2 linked regions of the Prosthecobacter dejongeii genome follow. The protein of the gene in region 2 interacts with the protein of the main gene of each other region in a pairwise test. Links are inferred from orthologs where the notes say so. Each region holds a gene or a part of one and is shown on either strand. Other genes may lie near its edges. The genes, in order: groL and HNQ64_RS01240.

What was found.
Region 1: the proteins of HNQ64_RS01240 (region 2) and groL interact in binary tests that used the Escherichia coli proteins (3 or more experiments, as listed by UniProt). The link is inferred for Prosthecobacter dejongeii from one-to-one orthologs.

What each region holds. Positions count from the first base shown.
Region 1 is NZ_JACHIF010000001.1:908,991-926,007, reverse strand. What follows is about bases 14,116-17,016. They hold groL (chaperonin GroEL), read right to left. Parts: upstream 16,427-17,016; coding sequence 14,804-16,426; downstream 14,116-14,803. Other genes in these bases: HNQ64_RS03440 (hypothetical protein), read right to left, coding at 16,939-17,016; HNQ64_RS03445 (co-chaperone GroES), read right to left, coding at 16,501-16,797; HNQ64_RS03455 (D-TA family PLP-dependent enzyme), read left to right, coding at 14,116-14,379. In the rest of the region: HNQ64_RS03520 (SUMF1/EgtB/PvdO family nonheme iron enzyme), read right to left, coding at 1-1,265; HNQ64_RS03515 (tetratricopeptide repeat protein), read right to left, coding at 1,286-2,557; HNQ64_RS03510 (chorismate-binding protein), read left to right, coding at 2,666-3,880; HNQ64_RS03505 (hypothetical protein), read left to right, coding at 4,099-4,434; HNQ64_RS03500 (hypothetical protein), read left to right, coding at 4,477-4,653; HNQ64_RS03495 (AraC family transcriptional regulator), read right to left, coding at 4,717-5,457; HNQ64_RS03490 (FAD-dependent oxidoreductase), read left to right, coding at 5,528-7,555; HNQ64_RS03485 (hypothetical protein), read left to right, coding at 7,648-9,078; HNQ64_RS03480 (HpcH/HpaI aldolase family protein), read left to right, coding at 9,162-9,971; HNQ64_RS03475 (SDR family oxidoreductase), read left to right, coding at 9,977-10,750; HNQ64_RS03470 (alpha/beta hydrolase), read left to right, coding at 10,806-11,639; HNQ64_RS03465 (RidA family protein), read right to left, coding at 11,693-12,091; HNQ64_RS03460 (magnesium transporter CorA family protein), read right to left, coding at 12,135-13,112; more of HNQ64_RS03455, read left to right, coding at 13,264-14,115; more of HNQ64_RS03440, read right to left, coding at 17,017-17,017.
Region 2 is NZ_JACHIF010000001.1:363,942-367,946, reverse strand. What follows is about bases 408-3,351. They hold HNQ64_RS01240 (nucleotide exchange factor GrpE), read right to left. Parts: upstream 2,202-3,351; coding sequence 1,614-2,201; downstream 408-1,613. Other genes in these bases: HNQ64_RS01235 (PP2C family protein-serine/threonine phosphatase), read right to left, coding at 2,299-3,351; dnaJ (molecular chaperone DnaJ), read right to left, coding at 423-1,592. Outside these bases: HNQ64_RS01250 (glutaredoxin family protein), read right to left, coding at 14-370; more of HNQ64_RS01235, read right to left, coding at 3,352-3,744; HNQ64_RS01230 (STAS domain-containing protein), read right to left, coding at 3,813-4,005. UniProt on the Escherichia coli protein: Participates actively in the response to hyperosmotic and heat shock by preventing the aggregation of stress-denatured proteins, in association with DnaK and GrpE. It is the nucleotide exchange factor for DnaK and may function as a thermosensor.

The sequences.
Region 1 (17,017 bases), 540 kb from region 2 along the record:
GCCGGGAGGTTGCGGGATTCCTTCTTCTGATAAATAAAATTTCCGGCAGGAATAGTCACCATTTCCTCCTTGAGCAAAGGTGTCGTGGTGGGCGTAGCGGTGCCCACCAGATTGCCCAGACCAAAAACGGCTGCTAGGGCCGCTGCTGCCAGAGCCCAGGCCCACCAGGGGGTAGGGCGCTTGCTAGCAGAGGCACCCTCTTCGGCCTCGATCCGGCGCATGATGCTGCGTTCCCGCATGGCATCGCGAACGTCGTCCAAAGCTTCCAACAAACCATTCCAGTCATGCCCGGCGTCTGCCAAGGTCGCGAGCAGCCCGCGGGCTTTGCCTTCACTGGCGAGCGGCTGCACGAGGTCTAAAAGTGCCGCCACTTCTTCCACGGCCACACGTGGCCGGCTGCCTGCTGGGCGGAAGATGTTCACGATGCTGGCTTGGTTCTCGGCATCCAGGTAAATATCCCGCGCATACAGGCGGCGATGGTGGTTGCCACGCTCCACGGCATACTGCATGGCCTCGGCGACGCCAAAGAGCAGCTCGGCGATTTTCCGCTCAGAGAGATGCTCCCCAGCGGCTTCCATTTCCTCAAGGTTGCGGCCTCGCGGCAGTTCACGGGTATAAAAAATCAGTCCATTGACGGCACCGGCTTCATAAAGCGGCGCGATTCGAGGATGCGAGATGGAGGCTTTCAGCCGTTCGCGTTCTTTGAATCCCTGAATCGCATCGGGTTGGCTCAGTAAGTCAGGCCGCAGTAGCACCAGGGCCACGGGCCGCTGGACCGTGACCTGGATGGCGCGGTAGGTTTCAGATTCTGTTTCCTGTGTCAGGCGGTCCTGCACTTGGTAATTGCCAAGCATGGTGCCAGGGGCCAGGAAGGGGGGCAATTCCACACAGCACGGAGGTGTTGGGGCCGTGAGTGCTGCCTGCGCTTTCAGCAAAAGCTTTTCCGCGCTGTAAGGCGCATCCAGCAGCACGGGCCAGCCGGCGATCTGGGATTCAAATCCGGTCAGGTCATAGCGCGTGGTGAAGAGCACCTTGGCTTTGGGAAACCGAGTCAGCGCGCTGTCACGCAGATTAAAACCCGTGTCGCCACTGGCAGCAGGAATGGCTTCGGTAATCAGCAGGTCTAACTCAGCCGCTCGGCCGAGCCAGGAGCGCCCTTCGGTGACGGTGGCCACGCTGTGGACGGTCCAGCCAGGTGGTTGTCGGAGGGCTTCAGTTCGGGGGCCGCGAGTGTCGGCATTGGCATCGAGAAAAAGGATCGTCATCGTATCGGGGGGCAGGGCCGTCAGTTCGTCAACGGCGGGAGCAGCGGGTTCACACCACCGGGGACGGTCTGGGGCGTGCGTGAACCAAAGTCCAGGAGGTCGCGCGGTTCTGCGGCCACGTCCTGGAGTTTGTGCTGGTAGTAGAGCCGGACGACGTAGCCGTGGTAAGAACGGCGGCCGTGGGCGGCAATTTCTCCCGGAGTGAGTGCCGGCAGGAAATAGGTTACATCAAGAGGTTCTTCACCGATGCCGCTCCAGTCCACAGGCGCAGCGGCCCAGGCAGAGACAGGTTCATCGGCGATGGTTTGGGCGATTTTTTCGCCATTCACACGGTCAAAAAAGTACACGTCAATGTCCACCTGGCTGGGGTCCACATTGCCATTGCCCTGACGTAAGATGGGGATGCGTAGCACCACCTTTTCACCATTGGTGGAGGCAGGATCACGGGCGGTTAGGCAGGCTCCCAGGGAAAGCATTTTCCCACCCTCACCGCCCGTCAGGGCCGAAAAAGCTGTGCTGGCTGGGGAGGTAGCAGCGGCTGCAGGTGTGCTGAGGCGGCGTTTCGCCAGGTCGCGAAAGCCCGCTGCACGTGCGGGATCCATGCTTTCCAGTTGTCTCCATAGAGCTGCGGCTTTGTCTCCCAGCCCCATGGTTTCATAACATTGAGCCGTCTCCGACATCACCTCCGGGCTCGCCGGATATTGGAGATCCGCGCGTCGGAGGACTTCGAGGGCACCTTGCATGTCACCTAGCCCACGCACTTGTTTGGCCAAGTCGATCATTTCTTCCAAGGACATGTTCGCTGCGGGATCTGCCGAGGGCATTTTAGCAGCGGGTGCAGGCGTAGGAGTCGGCAGTTTAGCCGTGGCGGCCACTGGTGCTGGGGCTTGGGACGCTGGGGCTACTGCAGGTGCTGGCGGGGTGGTCGGCTGCGTGGCGGGTCTCACTGCCGGAGGAGTGCCTGTCGGCGGGGCAAAGGAGCCAATCGCCGGCGGTGAAAAACTAGGTGCCGCAGGTGCCGGGGCCGCCACAGGTGGGAGGGCGGGGACGATCTGCCCAACGGCCGGGGGGCTGAAGCTGATGGTGGGCCGCACCGGGGTCAGCGGCGTTTCAGAAGGATTCACCCCAGGAGAAGAGCCCGGTTTGGCCGTAATTTCAGGCCTTCGTGAGGCGTCCCAGACGACTTTGGTGACTAAAACGACCTGCACACTCGCGAGTAGGCAGAGAACTCCGAGGGCCGTCGCACTGGCACGGCCCCGGTCAGCGTTGAGAATGGAAGGGGCTTGAGCCATGCCGATTGCCGCAGGAAATTCGTATGGTACGTTCCGCGCTCTCAAGTGTCAATGCTCCAGCCCTTTTCCACCGATTCTCCACCCGAAAAAGGAAGATTGTGGACACATGTGACCATTCCCTTGGGCAGCCCAGCGGAAATCGGGCGTCTTTTGGCCCCAGAACCCGGCTTTATTTGGCTGGATAGCGCCGTGGCGGGTCCGAGTGCGGTCTCTCTGCTCACGGCTTGGCCAGATCGCCTGCTTGAGGGGACTCTCGCCCAGGACTGGACTGCGGTGGAAGAAGCCCTGGATGAAGGAACCGCAGCTGCTCACAGCGGCGGTTTGTTCGGTTGGGTGGGGTATGATGGGCAATTTGTGTTGGGCCTTTATCCACATGCGCTGCTGTATGACCACGCGCAGGGAGAATGGTTCGAATGTGGTGATTTTACTCAGAAATTAAGTTCGATCCCCTCTCATCCCCAAGAATCTCCCGCCCTCACATTGCCGCGGCAGCCCTTTGCGCCCTTGGTCTCTCGTGAAAATTTTTTGGCCCAGGTTCGTCGGGCGCAGGAGTACATCATCGCTGGGGACATCTATCAGGTGAATATTTCCCAGCCCTGGCGTGCTGAATGGCCCGTGGGCACCCCGTTTTTTCCTTTTTACGAACGTCTGCGCCGGGTTTCCCCAGCGCCCCATGCGGCCTGTATGAATTTGGGAGAGACCACCCTTCTTTCCGCCTCGCCTGAACTGTTTCTCAAACTTTCTGGCCGCACTATCGCGACGCATCCCATCAAAGGCACCCGCCCACGCTTTCCCACAGATCCTGCCCGTGACGACGCCTCTGCCCGTGAGTTGTTAGCCAGCGACAAGGAGCGAGCGGAGCTCCTCATGATTACGGATCTGGAGCGCAATGACCTCGGCCAGGTGTGTGAGTTTGGCAGCGTGAAGGTGCCAGATCTTTGGCGGGTGGAAAGTTTCGCCCAGGTGTATCACCTCGTCTCCACCGTCACGGGCACGCTGCGGTCTGGCATCAGTCATGCGGCGGCTTTTCGGGCCTGTTTCCCTGGAGGGAGCATCACCGGTGCGCCGAAAAAACGCGCTTCCGAGATCATTGCAGAGCTGGAGCCCTACCCCCGTGGCCCCTACACGGGGGCGGTGGGTTACTTTGGTTTCGATGGCGAAAGCCAGTGGAATATCGTCATCCGTACGGCCGTGCAAAAAGGCGGGGAGATTACCTTTCATGCGGGATCTGGCATCGTCGCAGACAGCATCCCTGAAAAGGAATGGGAAGAGACGCTGCATAAAGCCTCCGGCATTTTGGCCGCCTGGGCCGCTGAAGATTGAGGCTCGATGTAATATCGTGCAAAAGGCAGCCTCTGGCCTTTTTCATCGCTGCAATCGGCATGGGAAAGTCGCCGCCGATATGAATGGCTAAGGATGCTAAAGCGTTGATGTTCAGCGCTTTGGGTGTGCCGAACATCACGGGGCATGAGTCTAGCTAAAGGGAAAGTAGTCGCCGTCCACTCGGATGGCCCATTTCTCAACTTAACCATTCCACCCTTATGAAACGCACTCTGCAAATCCTCTGCCTAGCTGTGGCCGCCCTCGGACTGTCCAGCTGCACCACCTATGTCGAAGAGACTGGCTACGTTGCTGCACGTCCTGGTTATGTCGCTGGGTATGGTTATCGCACCGCTCCACGCCATCACCACGGCCCATACTATGGCAGCAGCCGCTATTATGACGGCCGCACGGTAGCCTACCGCGGCCCTTCTCGTTATCGTTCCAGCTATCGCGACTATGATGGCCGCCGGGATTATGACCGCCGTCGTAGTGTCCCTTATCGCTCCACCAGCGTGAGCACCCGAGTTCGCGGCGATGTGACCCTGTTCCGCTAAAAACCCTCTCTCTTTTGCATCAACCTAACCTTCTTCACTCCCATGAAATCCATCGTCTATCTGACCCTCTCCGCTATGCTGGCCTTCGCCTTCCCTAGTTGCACGACCAACGTCAATGCGGGGGGCGGAGCCAGCGTCAAGCATGGTAAGGCCAAGCACTCCCACCACCAAAGCAAGACTGGAGTGAAAGCCAATGTCGGCGCTTCCCTGGGCTTGTAACATGGATCTTTTAAAACCCTTCTGTGCGGGTGGAGCTTCTCCATCCGCACTTTTTGTTAGGAGTCAGGCCATCGTATGGCGTTGACGAAATTGTCGAGGTGTCATGCCTGTGCGTTTGCGAAAGTGCTGGGTGAAGGCGCTTTGATCGCAAAACCCATGATCCAAGGCGATCTCGGCGATGGAGCTCCCCGTCTGAGTCAAGGCCTCCGCAGCGGCTTGGATCCGCAGTCGTAGAATAAGCTCATGAGGAGTGCTGCCCAGCGTCTCGCGCAGTTTTCGGTGGAGCTGTCGTTCAGAAAGATTCACCGCTTTGGCCAGATCGGAGGCTGTTAGGCTTTCGGAAAGGTGTGTTTGGATGTAGGCCACCGCTGCCGCCACCTCGCGGACAGCGTGTTGTGCACCCTTTTCTTCACAGCGGCGGCTCAGCCCCATGATGCCAATGATGGTCCCATCTTTACCCGTGATGGGCAGCTTGGTAGTCATGAACCAATTCAGTGCTCGCTGCTCATCCAGCCATAACTCCAGCCGGTTCACCACAGGCTTACCTGTGAGGATGATTTCTTGGTCATCTTGGCGGAAAGCCAGTGCCACATCTGGTGGGAAGAAGGCATCGTCTGTCGCTCCGATGAGCTCTTTCTCATGCTTTAAGCCCAGACGTTCCAACTTGGCGGCATTCGCGGCGATGAGACGGCCTTCGGCGTCTTTGACGAAAAAGAAGACCCCAGGGAGATGATCCAACATGGTCCGCAGAATCTGTGGATCCAACATGAGAGAAAAAAACTCGGTTTGAAGACTGGAGATCATGGCAGGGATTTAACAAAAGATGGCGCTCACTCACAAGACGCCACCCGTTCTCCTCTGCTATTCTTCGACCATGCGCACGCAGCTTCTTTCCTTTCTCTGCCTCACGTCCCTTCTCTCAGCGGCGGAGGTGGACCTTGTCGTTTATGGCGGCACCCCAGCGGGCATCAGCGCAGGCATTACCGCCGCGCGCGAAGGGGCCAAAGTGGTCATTATCGAACCGACCCAGTGGATCGGGGGGCTTGTCACGGGCGGGCTGTGCCGTACGGACGTGGGGCGGGAACAGACCATCGGAGGTTTCCCACGTGAGTTCTTCAGCCGCGCCGCCGCCGCACAACCCGGCACCAGCATGTGGTATGCGGAGCCGAAGACGAATCTGGCCACCTTCAAAACCATGCTTGAAGAAGCGGGCGTGGAAGTGGTCACCGCGCAGTCCTTGAAATCCATCACGAAGGAGGGCCCGCGCATCACCCGTCTCACCACCAGTGCGGGTACGACTTATCAGGGGAAGATGTTTGTGGATGCCAGTTATGAGGGCGACCTCATGGCCGCTGCCAAGGTGAGTTACATCGTTGGCCGGGAAAGTCAGGCGCATTATGGGGAATCGCTCGCAGGTTATTACCCCATGCCCATCCGCCCGCGCACGGTGGAGGTGATGGAGAGTGATTGCCCCAGCATCGGCGGCACAGGGCCCAGTTACATTCATGGCACCCCTGCTGGGATCTCAGGGCTGGATGCTGCAGGCAAACCTATCTTTGGGGTCTATGCCGCACCGCAGCTCCAGCCGGGCAGTGCAGATCACCGCACCCAGGCTTACAACTTCCGCATCTGCGTCACTCAGCGACCCGACCTGAAAGTGCCGTTTCCCAAACCCGCGACTTATGACCCAGCCAAATACGAGCTGCTGCTGCGTCTCATTCGGGCTTTTCCAGGCGTGCGCTTTGGCCGCTTGTTTCATCTCGGGGGTGTGGCTAACGACAAGTATGACCTGAATGCCCAGGGCCTGTTTTCCACCGATTATCCAGGTGCCAATACGGCCTATCCGGAAGGAGATGCGGCCACGCGTGCGCAGATCTGGCAGGATCATGTGGACTTCATTCAGGGCATGCTCTGGTTTCTAGGTCATGATGAACGCGTTCCGCAGAGCTTGCGAGATCAGTGCAACTCCTGGGGACTCTGCAAAGACGAATTTGCCGACAATCAATACTGGCCCTACGCCCTCTACGTCCGTGAAGGTCGTCGCATGATCGGTGAGTACGTCATGGTGCAAAAGGATCTGCAAAACGACATTTTTAAAGAGGACTCTGTGGGTATGGGTTCCTTCGTTATTGATTGTCACATCGTGCAACGCATCCTCGCGGAGGACGGCACGGTGAGGGATGAAGGCAGTTTTCCAGATGCCCCCGCTTTGCCTTATCAGATCGCTTATCGCAGCCTGACACCGAAGCTCACGGAGTGTGAAAACCTGCTCGTTCCCGTCTGCCTTTCCGCCAGTCACATCGCGTATTGTTCCCTGCGCATGGAGCCCGTGTACATGGCTCTGGGGCAGGCCTCAGGCTTGGCAGCAGTGATGGCGATGCAGAACAAAACTTCGGTGCAGGCCATTGATACGAAAGCGCTGAAACAGAAGCTGCTGGATCAAAAAGCGGTTTTGGAACTGGCGGAGCTCGCCACCATGGCTCGTTCCTCGAAACTGCCTGGACTCGTCATGGATGACCAAGATGCCGAGCGTGTGGGCCACTGGCAGGGTAGCACCTACGGGAGCACGTTGGATGGCTCCAGCCGCCATGATGAAAACCTGGAGAAAGGCAGCAAGAGTGTCATTTACCGTCTCAAAGTCCCCGCCACGGGGCGCTATGAAGTGCGTGTCTCTTACGCTTCCGCTCCCAATCGTGCCAGCAATGTACCCGTCAGCATTGCCCATGCAAAAGGCAGCACCCAGGTGCTCGTGAACCAGAAAAAAGTCCCCCCGGTGGATAAGCTCTTCATCAGTCTGGGCACCTTTTCATTTAAAGCAGATCAGGATGCCGTGATCACCATCAGCACTCAGGCCACGGATGGCATCGTGGGCGCAGATGCCGTGCAGTTGCTCCCGCAATAAATCCGCAGAGTCAGGAGAGGACTGGTCTCATGAAGAGACCAAAAGAAGTTCGTGTTTTTAAGGGTGCGATTGGCGTTGGTATCCGCGTGATCATGAAAGCGCTGCTCTCCTCCGCCCTTCTCCTGTCTCCTCTGCTGCTTTCAGCAGCCAGCCCCACAAAGCCTCTGAACATCGGCTCTCGGTGGGAGCTTTTCATGGATTCGCTCCTGCTGACCCAGGTCAAGGGGGTGACCCTGAAACTGCATGAACCTGTGCGCCGGGAAGTGGTGCTGGTGACGGATCAGCCCTGGGAAGGACCCACGTGTGCATACTTTTCCGCCATTCAAGATGGGAAGAAAGTGCGGCTCTATTATCGGGGCTCTGCTGGCGGTTCAGATCACTCAGCGGACCAAGTGACATGCGTGGTAGAAAGTGAAGATGGCATTCATTTCAGCCGTCCTAAGTTGGGACTGATTGAAGCTGGCGGCACCAAGGAGAACAATGTCATTTGGCGCGGCGTGGAGTCGCACAACTTCGCGGTCTTTCTCGATAGCAACCCTGCCGCCAAACCGATGGAACGTTACAAAGCCTTGGGTGGGGTAAAAGAGCCTGGGAAAAATTGGATGACGGGGGAAACCCCTGGCGGTCTTTATGCGTTTGCTTCAGCGGATGGTTTGAAGTGGAATAAAATGCGGCCAGAAACGGTGATGACCAAGGGGGCTTTCGATTCTCAAAACATTGCTTTTTGGGACGAGCCTAACCAACGATACACCAGTTACACGCGCATCTTTACGAATAAGATCCGTGACATTCAAAGCAGCCCCTCCACGGACTTTTTGACTTGGGGGGAGCCTACCTTGAACCGTTATGAGGCAGAAGTTCCGCGTGAGCATTTTTATACCTCCGCCACCATCCCTTGCCCCACCGCTCCTCACCTGTATCTTGCTTTCCCAAAACGCTACATGCCTGGCCGCAAAAAGATCGCCACACACGCACTGCCTGGAGTTTCAGACACGGTGTTCATGACCAGTCGTGATGGGGTGAATTGGGATCGCACTTTTTTAGAGGCGTGGCTACGTCCAGGCCCGGACCCGCTGAACTGGACCGACCGAAACAACATGGTCGCCTCGGGCATCGTCGAAACGGGGCCCGGTGAGTGGTCTCTTTACGCCAGCGAGCACTATCGTTATCCAGATCACAGGATGCGTCGCCTCAGTCTTCGCAAGCAGGGTTTTGCCTCCGTGCACGCCGATGTCAAAGGCGGTGAATTTGTGACACCTCCGCTCATTTTTACAGGCAAAAAATTGCTGCTCAACTACTCCACTTCAGGCACAGGCCGTGTGCAGATCGAGGTGCAGGATGAGGCGGGGAAAGCCATTCCAGGATTCGCCTTGGCTGAGATGCCAGAGCTTTATGGCGATGAATTTGAAGCCGAGGTGACATGGAAGAAGGGCTCCGATCTTGGCCTTCTCCAAGGCAAAGCCGTACGCCTCCGCATCTCGATGAAGGATGCCGATCTCTATGCCCTGCGTTTCGCTCCTTGAGGCTTGACGGAATGCTCCTGTCCTGAACAATCGCTCCTGGAATCCCTGCTGCCAAAAGCGGGTCTGATTTGATCCACTCTTCCATGAAACTACGCCCCTCCCGTATCCTGCGCGAACTGCGTGCAGGTGAGTCCTCCACGATTCTTAAACTGAATCTCATTGATCCGCGCATCATCGAATTGGCTGGTTTAGCTGGGGCCTCGGCAGTGTGGCTTTGCAATGAACATGTGCCCAACGATTGGTTGAATCTGGAACACCAGATCCGTGCTGCCAAGCTGTATGACATGGACACCATCGTGCGGGTGAATAAGGGCGGTTACAGTGAGTATGTGAAGCCCTTTGAGTGCGATGCAACTGGCATCATGGTGCCTCACATCACCAGTGCTGAAGAGGCACGGCAAGTGGTGGACATGGTGCGCTGTCGGCCGGTGGGTAGCAAAGCGCTGGATGGGGGAAACATGGATGGACTCTTTTGTCAGGTGTCGCTGAGTGAATACGTTCACCACTGCAATACTGAAAAGTTAGTTATTCTACAAATCGAGTCTCCCGAAGCTCTGGAGCAGGTGGAGGAGATTGCCGCTGTGCCGGGGTATGATGCGCTGCTGTTCGGAGCGGGGGATTTCAGCCACCGCGTGGGTTTGTTAGGCCAGGCCACCCACCCGCAAGTCGTCGCTGCCCGCAAGCGGGTGGCAGCGGCGGCATTGAAACATGGCAAGCATGTCGCCGTGGCCTCGCTCTTTGGTCAAAAGGAGGAGGTCATCGCCGAAGGCACCCGCATCTTCACGCTAGGGGCGGATGTGATCGAGCTTGGCAACGCTATGCGCAAGATGGTGACAGATTTCCACGGGGCGGCAGGGCGCGGTGAGACGGACTCGGTTTACGCTTCCAAATAACGGCCATGCTTTCTTCCTTTTCTCTCCAAGGTAAAACCATCCTGCTCACTGGGGCTGCGGGTCTTTTTGGCCGTGGCTTGGCCACTGCTCTGGCTGAAGCCGGGGCCACACTCATCATCGCCTCCCGCAGCGCGGAAAATCTACAGGCCGTGGCCACTGCGGAAATCGCGCGTGGGCACCGGGTGCACGCGGAGGCTTTTGATCAGGGAGATGAAGACTCTATCTTAGCCCTGCGCAGCCGCATTGAATCTCGCTTTGGTCCCCTCCATGGGCTGGTGAATAACTCCGTGCTGCGTCCGATGAAAGGCACACTGGGCAATGTGAGTCAGTGGGAAGACTCCATGCGGGTGAATGCCACGGGGCTGATGCTGATGCATCGCCATTTTGGCAGCACCATGGCTGAAGCGGGGCGCGGCAGCATCGTCAATATCGGCAGCATCCAGGGCATGATCGGCCCCAGCTATGAGCTCTATGCGGGAACCAGCATGGGTGACATGCCCCCCGATTACTTTTTTCACAAAGGCGGCATGCTGAATCTCACGCGCTTTTATGCGGCGCTTTATGGACCGAAAAACGTGCGGGTGAACTGCCTGGCACCAGGTGGGTTTTACAACAATCAGCCCGAGTTGTTTGTGCAGCGTTACAGCGAGCACACGATGCTGAATCGCATGGCGGATGACGATGATCTGGGTGGAGCTGTCGTCTTCCTGCTCAGTGAAGCTTCACGCTACATCACCGGGGTGAATCTGCCGGTGGATGGGGGTTACACCGCGAAGTGATCACCGCTCACGAAACACCGAAGGATCATCGGCTTTGCGACGTTCATGCTTACCCATGAAATGGTTCTTTCTTCCTCTTTTCAGTCTTACGCTCACCGCGGCCGAGCCGTTAAAGCTACCTCTGTGGCCTGAAGGCGCACCTGGAGAGATGAAAGCCCCCTCTGCCGCCACGGCGGAGTTCATTCAGAAGCGGGCGGGCAAGAGCACGGTGACGAACGTCACCTCCCCTACGATCACGGTTTACCAGCCAGATAAACCGAATGGTACGAGCGTCATCGTAGCTCCAGGTGGGGCCTATGCGTTTCTTTCCGCTGTGCATGAAGGCACGCAGGTCTGTGAATGGCTGAATACCCTGGGAGTCACGGGCGTGCTGCTGACTTACCGCACCCCCACGCGGGATGAAACACCTCCCCATGAGAAGCCGGTGCAGGATGCTCAAAAGGCCCTGGAGATCATCCGTCAACACGCCACTGAGTGGAAGCTGAACCCCAAACGTGTGGGCCTCCTCGGCTTTAGCGCGGGGGGCAATCTGTTGGGCCATCTGGCCTGTGATCGCGATTCCAAGACGAATGCTCAGCGCCCAGATTTTGGCATCATGATCTACGGCGGCGGTTTCCTAGATCCTGCGGATCCCTTCAAGCTGAATCCTGCTTTCACGGTGCCTGCCGATGCGCCGCCCATGTTCCTCGCCTGTGCCAGTGACGATGGCAATAACCCGGTAGCTGCCACCCTGCTTTACCTGGAGTATAAAAAGCAAAAACGCTCTGCCGAACTGCACCTCTTTTCCGCCGGCGGTCATGGCTTTGGCATGAGGGATAACAAACAGCCTATCAACGCCTGGCCCGCCCGTTGTGCTGAATGGATGGGCAGCATGGGCTGGTTGCCGTGATGTATCCGGAGGTGTGAACCCTTACTCCTCAGGGGGAAACAACCCCTGACTGTCTAAGAGGCTCGATTCGCCTTCACCGCCACCGCTTCGATCTCATACCGCAACGAAGGCGGCAGGCAGTTCGTGATCGTGGTGCGGGCGGGGAAGGGAGCGCTGAAGTATTCGCGATACAGTTGGTTAAACGTGGCCACGTCTTCTGCATCGCGCACGTAGTTGCGGGTCTGCACCACGTGGGCCAGGTCACTGCCTGCCGCTTCCAGCACCTTGCGCAGGTTTTCCACCGAACGGCGAAATTCGCCCTCAAAGCTGTCGCTGACAATTTTCCCCGTTTCATCCACGGAGGCTTGGCCAGAAACGAAGATCAGGTCCCCCACCACCACGCTGGGGCTGAAGGGCAGGTGCGAGGTGGGTGTATCGGGATTCTGCGGGTAGGAGACCAGGGGATGATTCATGGCGGGACGATCCGTGGCTGGGCTTTCCACGATTGACAGAGGCTCAGAGCAGCTTTTTACGCTTGAACCACCAGATGGGCAGCAGGGCGGAAATCACCAGCACGCAGATGACGGCTGGGTAGGCCCAGGGCAGCTTCAGCTCAGGCATGTGCTCAAAGTTCATGCCATACAGGCTGGCGATGAGCGTCGGCGGCATGAACAACACGCTGGCGATGGTGAAGATCTTGATGATTTGGTTCTGCTGGATGTTGATGAGGCCCAGGGTGGACTCGAGGAGAAAGGTCATCTCCTGCTGCTGTTGGTTGGTGTAGTCATCCAGAGACTTCACGTCGCGCATCACGCTGCGGAACTGGGCCGCGAGGTCGCTGCGCATCCAGGTCGCGGCATTGTTTAAAAAGAACTGCAGCATGCGGTTCACACTCACGAGGCTTTCACGCAGATTCGCGACTAGGGCACTGCGGCGGCCCAGGGTGCGGACGACGTCTCCCAGGTCTTTTTCCACAGCGGCATTCGCCTTATTTGGATCCAGGCTGAAGACCTCACGACCAATCTTTTTCAGGTCGGATTCCACGGCCTGCAGCGCATCGGCGATGCGGGCCACGATGAGTTCACACAGGGTCAAAAACACGGCATCGCTGCTCATGGGGCAGGAACACTGGCGGCGGACCTGCTCCACCATGACCCGGAAAGCCATGGGATCTGCGTAACGGACTGTCGTCAGGCAGTCGGGAGCCAGCACAAAGGTGATGGCGGTGGTGTCAGGATCGGGCGTGTCCAGTCCTACGGGAATCCACGCCGTCATGTACAGGGCACCGTGCTCTGTGTAGAGTCGGCTGGATTCCTCGATCTCCTGCATCTCTTCCCGGGTCGGGAGGCCGTGCTCCAGCCAGCTTTCCGCCTCCAGTTCCTCCGCACGGGAAGGATTCAGGAGGTCTAAGTACACCAGATTGTCCGGGAAGGGACGTACCTTCTCGTCCTGCCAATCGAAGAGCTGACCTTGCTGGGTGATGAGTCGAACCATGATGGGGGGCGCAAACAGTAGCGGCAGAGTGAGGAACCGCCAAGGAAAAGGCGCGGAAGATGTCAACTTGTCACGAAAGCACCAGAAACAAGGGCGGGCCTGGATGAAGGTTGAAGACTGCCCCTCGTCTCGCGTAGAAAGAAACCTCTGCATGATCCTCTCTCCAGCCTGGTACCACATCGAAAATGAGGCCGAAATCGCCTCGCCTGCCCTGCTGCTCTACCGTGAGCGCATTGAGTATAATCTCCAACTCATGCTGGAGATCGCTGGTGGGCCTGAACGCCTGCGACCGCATGTGAAGACCCACAAGCTGCAGCCGCTGATCCAGCGCCAGGTAAAGTTGGGCATCACAAAGTTTAAAGCCGCCACCATCGCGGAGGCGGAAATGTGTGCAGCCGGGGGCGGTACCGATGTATTGCTGGCCATGCCTTGCGTGGGGCCGAATGGCCATCGCCTGGCCCTGCTGGCCGTAAAGTTTCCTGAAGTGAAGTTTTCCGCCATCGCGGATGACGAGGCCTCGCTGCGCACGCTCGCGGCTGCGGCCCAGCAGCACGGTGTGACGCTAGGCGTTTACCTGGAGCTAGATTGCGGCATGGGCCGCACTGGCATCATCCCTGGAGAGGCGGCGGCTTTCCTCGTGCATGTGATCAAAGACACCCCGAGACTGCTTTTCCGCGGCCTTCATGCCTATGATGGGCACATCCATGATGCAGATCTCGAGACCCGCCGCAGCCGCTGTGAGGCGGCTTATGCGCCCGTGTTGGAATTTCGCAAGCGTCTGGAGGGGGAGGGCGTGCCCGTGGGGGAATTGGTCGCCGGCGGCTCCCCCACCTTCGGCATCCACGCACCTTTGCTGGATCGCACGCTTTCCCCAGGCACCACGGTGCTGTGGGACTTTGGGTATGGGGACAAACACCCTGATTTACCTTTTTTGCCTGCCGCTGTTTTGCTCGCCCGGGTGATCAGCAAACCAGGCACGAATCGCCTGACTCTGGACCTCGGTCACAAATCCGTGGCCCCAGAAAACCCGCATCCGCGTGTCCGGTTCGAGGAACTGCCTGAGGCGGAGGTGCTGATGCAAAGTGAGGAGCACCTGGTGCTGCAAACCGACCGTGCGCACGAGTTCCAGATCGGCCAGGCTCTGCATGGCATCCCGCGCCACATCTGCCCCACCGTTTCCATGCACGGGGAAGCCGTAGTCGTGGAGGGGAAATCCGCCACCCAGCGCTGGCCCATCACCGCGCGCAATCGGCGCATCTCGGTGTGAGGGGGACGTCGTTTGGCTTTCGTTAGCAATCAAATCCTGAGCGTCTAAAACGCGTTCCCTCGCCCCAGGAACTGGGGAGAGGCCCAGGTGAGGGGTGGTCGCAGCACGCGAAACATCGTCCGCAAAGTGTGCCCAGGTTCTTAAGCCTTCACCTCTCAAAGAAAAAGGAGACCGCCTTTGGAGCTCTGATCTCCAAGAGCAATCCTCTCCTGAACACCTCATTCGCCAAACCAACAAAAACGGGCCGGAAGTTTCCTTCCGGCCCGTCGTTGGGGGTTTGGGTTTTTTATCGTAAGGTCTGTCTTCGCAAGCTCCCGGTATGCGAGGACAGATCTCTCAAGACAAAAAAGTGTTTTTGAAGAGCGACCTGCCATGACAGACAGGCCACCCCCCTTATGAGTTCAAAAAGAACTCATTTATTCCATTACATCATGCCGCCGTGGTCATGAGCGTGGCCGCCATCGGCCTTCTCTTCCTTCGGAATGTCGGCGATGAGGCACTCTGTGGTCAGAAGCAGGCCGGAGATGGAGGCAGCGTTCTGGAGAGCGCTACGAGTCACCTTGGCTGGGTCAACGACACCCGCCTTGATAAGGTCGGTGTATTCACCTGTGGCCACGTTGTAACCTTCGTTGCCTTTGCCCTTCTTGACTTCAGCGACGATGAGTGCGCCTTCGACGCCAGCATTGGCTGCCAATTGACGAAGAGGAGCCTCGATGGCGCGAGCCACGATCTCAGCACCGGTCTTCTCGTCACCCGTGAGGCCGAGGTCGCCGATGGCGGCCTGAGCGCGGATGAGTGCGACACCACCGCCAGGAACAATGCCTTCTTCCACCGCAGCGCGGGTGGCGTGAAGGGCGTCTTCCACACGGGCTTTCTTTTCCTTCATCTCGGTTTCGGTAGCAGCACCGACGTTGATGACGGCCACACCGCCGGCCAGCTTGGCAAGACGCTCCTGGAGCTTCTCACGGTCGTAATCGCTGGTGGTTTCTTCGATCTGGCGCTTGATCTGGCTGACGCGGCCGGAGATGGCCTCGCTGCCGCCTTCACCTTCGACGATGACGGTGGACTCTTTGCCGATCGTGATGCGCTTAGCCTGGCCCAGGTCAGAAAGCTCGATGTTTTCAAGCTTGATGCCGAGGTCTTCGGTGATGCAGCGACCACCGGTGAGGATGGCGATGTCTTCCAGCATGGCCTTGCGGCGGTCGCCGAAGCCAGGAGCTTTGACGGCCACGATGTTGAGCGTGCCACGGAGCTTGTTGACGACGAGAGTCGCCAGGGCTTCGCCTTCCACGTCTTCAGCGATGATGAGGAGAGGCTTGCCGGAGCGAGCGACTTTCTCAAGCAGAGGAAGCATGTCTTTCAGGCTGCTGATCTTCTTCTCGTGGATGAGGATGAAGGCGGACTCAAGGTTCGCTTCCATGGACTCAGCGTCCGTGACGAAGTAAGGGGACAGGTAGCCTTTGTCGAACTGCATGCCTTCGACAACGTCGAGGGTGGTTTCGATGGACTTGGCTTCTTCGACGGTGATCGTGCCTTCCTTGCCCACTTTGTCCATAGCTTCGGCGATGATGTTGCCGATCGCGGTGTCCCAGTTGGCAGACACGGTCGCGACCTGGGCCACTTCCTTGCTGTCCTTCACGGGGGTGCTGATTTCTTTCAGCTTGGCCACGATGGCTTCGGTCGCCTTAAGGATACCGCGCTGAAGGGAGGTTGGGTTAGCACCAGCGGTCACGTTGCGGAGACCTTCGGAGTAGATGGCTTCAGCCAGGACCGTAGCGGTCGTGGTGCCGTCACCAGCGATGTCGGAGGTCTTGGAGGAGACTTCCTTGATGAGCTGGGCGCCCATGTTTTCATACGGATCAGGAAGCTCGATTTCCTTGGCCACGGTCACACCGTCTTTGGTGATCGTTGGGGAACCGAATTTCTTTTCAAGGATGACGTTACGGCCTGCAGGGCCAAGGGTAGCCTTGACGGCACGAGCCAGTTTGGTGACGCCGCGCAGGAGGGCCTGACGTGCGGATTCGTCGAAGTGGAGTTGTTTTGCCATAGTAAGTTAGCGTGTGAGGTGTGGTTTGTGAATGTGTAAGTCAGGGACGGCCATCAGAAGCACGCCCAGTGGACTTAGGCGATGATGCCCAGGATGTCGGTTTCGTTGACGATGAGGAGGTCTTCGCCGTTCACTTTGACTTCGGTGCCGCCGTATTTGGAGATGAGGACCTTGTCGCCAGCCTTCACCGTGAAGAGTGTGCTGACGTCTTTGCCTTCGTCGTCCTTGCCAGTGCCAAGGGCGAGCACTTCAGCTTCCTGTGGCTTTTCTTTGGCGGTGTCTGGAAGGAAGATTCCACCGGCGGTTTTTTCTTCGCTGATGGAGCGCTTGAGGAGGACGCGACGTCCAAGCGGGGTGATTGCGGTAGCCATAGTTGGTCTATTTTCTGCTAGCGGTTTACTTGTTCTGGTTTGGTTTGTTCATCTGCCCGGCTTGCAGTCACGCATGCGATGTGTGGCGGCCAGCCGGGCGGAAAATTGTTGGGGGGAGAGGAAGTCGGAGCGGAGCGGGATTTATTTCGCTGGAGGCTGGTTTTCTTTGATGGCGATGCCATTGCTGGCGCGATCTTTGCCGCCGTAACTCAGTTCAGGG
Region 2 (4,005 bases):
CAATGATGGAACTTCAGTTCACAAAGGTGATTTTGCCCACTTGGCCAGCGGCCATGGCGGCATGCTGGGCATCGGTGCAGGCAGAATCAATCGGCGCATCCGGTGGGGTCTCGTTCTTTTCCAGAAGGTTGTTGGCGAGCATCCAGCGCTCCACTTCTTCACCGCTGATGTCAGGAAGCATGGTGCCATTGATCTCCACGCAGGGGCTCAGGGGCTGGCCGCTCTTCTGTTCCATTTCCCAGCGGAAAGCAGGGTTTTTGATGATGTCCTTTTCTTCGAAGTCGAGGCTGTATTTGCGGAAGATGGCGCGCACGCCTTCGCTCCAGCCGCAATAGGTCTTCAGGTAGGCGGTGATTTTTGGTTGGCTCATAGGATTCAGAGGTGTGAGGTTCAGGGAAGGGTTACGCCCGTGAGGGATCATCTTATTTGAAGAACTTTTTGGCCTTATCAAAGAAGCTCTGCTCCATGGTGGAGGAGGGCGTCTCGCCGAAGGATTTAGCGAAGGCTTCCAGATGGGTCTTTTGTTCAGACGTCAGTTTGGTCGGCACAGCGATTTGCACGTGTACGTAGAGGTCGCCGTGGTGGTCTTCTCCCAGGGTTTTGAGGCCTTTGCCCCGGAGGCGAAAGGTGGTACCATTTTGGGTGCCAGCGGGCACTTTCAGGTTGGCCTTGCCTTCCAGGGTGGGGACGGTGGTCTCGCCACCCAGGGTGGCCGTGGCAAAGCTAAGAGGCATCTGGCAGTGGAGGTCGTCACCTTCACGCTCGAAGATATCGTGCTGGCGCACCTGCACGACGATGTAGAGATCCCCTGCCGGTCCGCCTTTGCTGCCGTAGTCGCCATTACCACCGGAGCGGAGACGGGAGCCGTCCTCAATACCTGCCGGGATTTTCACACGAATTTTGGTGCGTTCTTTCGAACGGCCGCTGCCGGAGCAGGTCTTGCACGGGTCGCTGATGACCTCGCCAGAGCCGCTGCAGTCTGGGCAGGTCTGCTGGATCTGGAAGAAACCACGGGAGGAGATGACCTGACCCACGCCACCGCAAGTGCGGCAGGTCTTTTTACCCCCACCACTGGCGGAACCGCTGCCGGAGCAGGTTTTGCAACTGTTGAGGCGCTCGTACTCAATCTCGCGCTCGCAACCTGTGGCGGCTTCTTCAAGGGAGATTTCCAGGCCATAGCGGAGGTCGCTACCGCGCTGGGGGCCATCTTTGCGCTGGCGTCCACCACCCCCGCCACCGCCAAAGAAGCTTTCGAAGATGCCGCCTGCGTTTCCGCCGCCGCCACCGCCGAAGACTTCGCGGAAGATGTCAAAGGGATCGTGGAAACCGCCCCCCCCGCCGCCGCTGGGGCCGCCCATGCCACCCGCAAAGGCTCCGTGACCATAGCGGTCATAGGCAGCGCGCTTTTGGTCGTCGCTGAGAATGTCGTAGGCTTCGCCTACCTCTTTGAACTTGTCTTCAGCGGTCTTGTCACCGGGGTTTTTGTCCGGGTGAAATTTGACGGCCAGCTTGCGGTAGGCTTTTTTCAGTTCATCGGCAGAGACGTCTTTGGAGACGCCCAATACCTCGTAATAATCGCGTTTGTCTGCCATGATTAGGAATGCAAAAAAAGGTTACGCTGCCGGGGTGGTTTCAGCTGGGGCAGGTGCGCCTGCGACGATGACACTGGCGGCGCGGAGGAGGCGATCCTTGAGCTTGTAGCCACGCCGGGTGACCCGCAGGATGGTGCCTTCAGCGGTTCCAGGAGTGATTTCCTGGGAGACGGCATCGTGAAGGTTGGGGTCAAAAGGTTTGCCCAAAGCTTCGACTTCCTGCACGCCTTGCTCACGGAGGAAATCGGTGATTTGGCGGTGGACCATGTTCATGCCCATGAAGATCATGGATTTTTCGGACTCCGCACGGGCGGCTTCCAGACCCATTTCGAAATTATCGAGGATGGGGAACAGGGAGCGAAGCAGGTCAGCATTGGCAAAAGCACGGGTTTCCTGGGCTTCGCGGGTGGTGCGTTTGCGGAAGTTATCCAGCTCTGCGGCATTGCGGTAAGCGAGGTCTTTCCACTGGGCCACTTCAGCCAGGGCGACTTCGAGGGGGCTGAGAGTGGCGTCGGGTTGGCCGTCAGCTGGGGCTTCGGCAGCTTCGACGGTGACGGGAGACTCAGGGATTTCAGGCTGGGTCTCGGGGGAGGGACTCGGCTCGGACATGGTGTTTTTGAGGGGGTTTGAAGGTTGGGGGAAACAGTGGGTGCATCCTGGGCTGGACTTTAGATAAGCACGCCACACCTAGGATGCGGGGGTGGGATTATGCCGCCTTCTGCAGGGCAATCAAGGTGATGTCATCGTGGGAGCGTTTGCCTCCCAAAAACTTGTCCACATCGGCGATGATGCCATCAATGATGGCTTTAGCTCCTTGAGGGGCCAGGGTGGCGAGGGTAGTGTGGATGCGCTCCTCGCCAAATTCGAGGCCCTTACCATCCAGGGCTTCATTGACGCCATCCGTGTAGAGGAGGAGGCAATCGCCTGGCTGCATTTGGAAAGTCAGGTCTTTAGTGACACGCTCAAAGACGTCCCCTTTATCAATCCCCACGGCTAAGCCGCCGCTGTGCAGGCTTTCGACCTTGCCGGTGGCCTTGCGCCAAATGAGCGGAAGGGTATGCCCAGCGCGGGCGAGGGTGATCTGGTCCGTCTCGGCATCAAAGACGAGGTAGATCATGCTGATGAACATGTCTTCCCGGATGTCTGGAGCGAGCTGCCGATTCACGGCGCTGAGGACAGCCGCAGGGGAGGGGCTGCTTTCCGCATTGCTGCGCAAGATGCTGCGACACATGGCGGTGATGATGGCTGCGGCGGTGCCTTTGCCCGAGACGTCTGCAATGACCACTCCATGACGGTTCCCTGATAGAGGAATGTAGTCATAATAGTCGCCACTTAGAACTTTGGCGGGGATGTTACGGCCGGCGATCGTGTAACCCTGGAGAATGGGGTCATTTTCTGGCAGGAGGATGCGCTGGATCTCACTGGCGGCGCGGAGTTCAGCCTCGATTTGTTTTTTCTCTGAGGCGGCCTGATGTGCCATGGCATTGGCCAGAGCAAAGGCAGACTGTTCGACGATGGACTTGAAGACCTCAAAATCGTTGTCGTTGTAAGTTCGCACACCCTTCGGGGCTGTCACGGCCAGGACTCCCAACTTTTGCGGACCGAAGCTCAACGGGCCGATGAGGGTGGTGATGTTGTTTTGAAAGCTGCTGGGATGGCTTAATCGTGGGTCTTTGCGTAGATCCTCAATGATTTCCGGTTTCTGATGGGTGAACACACTGCCCACGATGCCTTCCTCGGGGCGTAAAGAATGAAGTCGAAGAAAACTCAGGAGGGCAGAAGCATTGGCTTTGCCCATGGCAGCGATGCGCTCTGGCAGGTCAATCAAAGGGGCAGAATGGTCTGAATGAAAGCGGGGAACCAGGGATTTTCCGGTTGGATCGAGAAGGTAAAGAGCCCCCCCATTGCTTTCCAAAACTCGCATGGCACCTTCGACGATGAGTCGGTACATGGTGGACTGGCTGTCCTCTCGGGTGATGGCCTCACCCAGATCATGGAGAAAGCCGAACATGCGGCGCTCTTCTTCCACGATGGCCTGTTCCTCTTTGAGCAGGTCGAGAATAGCCTTGTTTTTTTTCTTTGAGATGATCACCAAAGCAGCGAGGCAGCCTGTCAGCAACAGACTCAGCACGGTGATGATGATGATGGTCATGGGTCCAGGGATGACGGGCGGCTGGCCGGGCTGGGATTCGTCTCAGATCCAGGCGGCGTAGGCAACCCTCAGGAGGTGGCCAGTTCTGGCTGTTCCTCAAGCTCCTTCTCTAAAAAATGAATGACATCGCGGAAGCGGCCTTCGTTCGTGTTGCTCATATCCGCCAAGTTTTGATGCGCCTGGAGCACGTGCTGGGTATGCTCGAGTTTGCAACTGGCACCTTTTTCCCCGCAAGTGGCGAGTTGGGCACAGGCCAGTTCG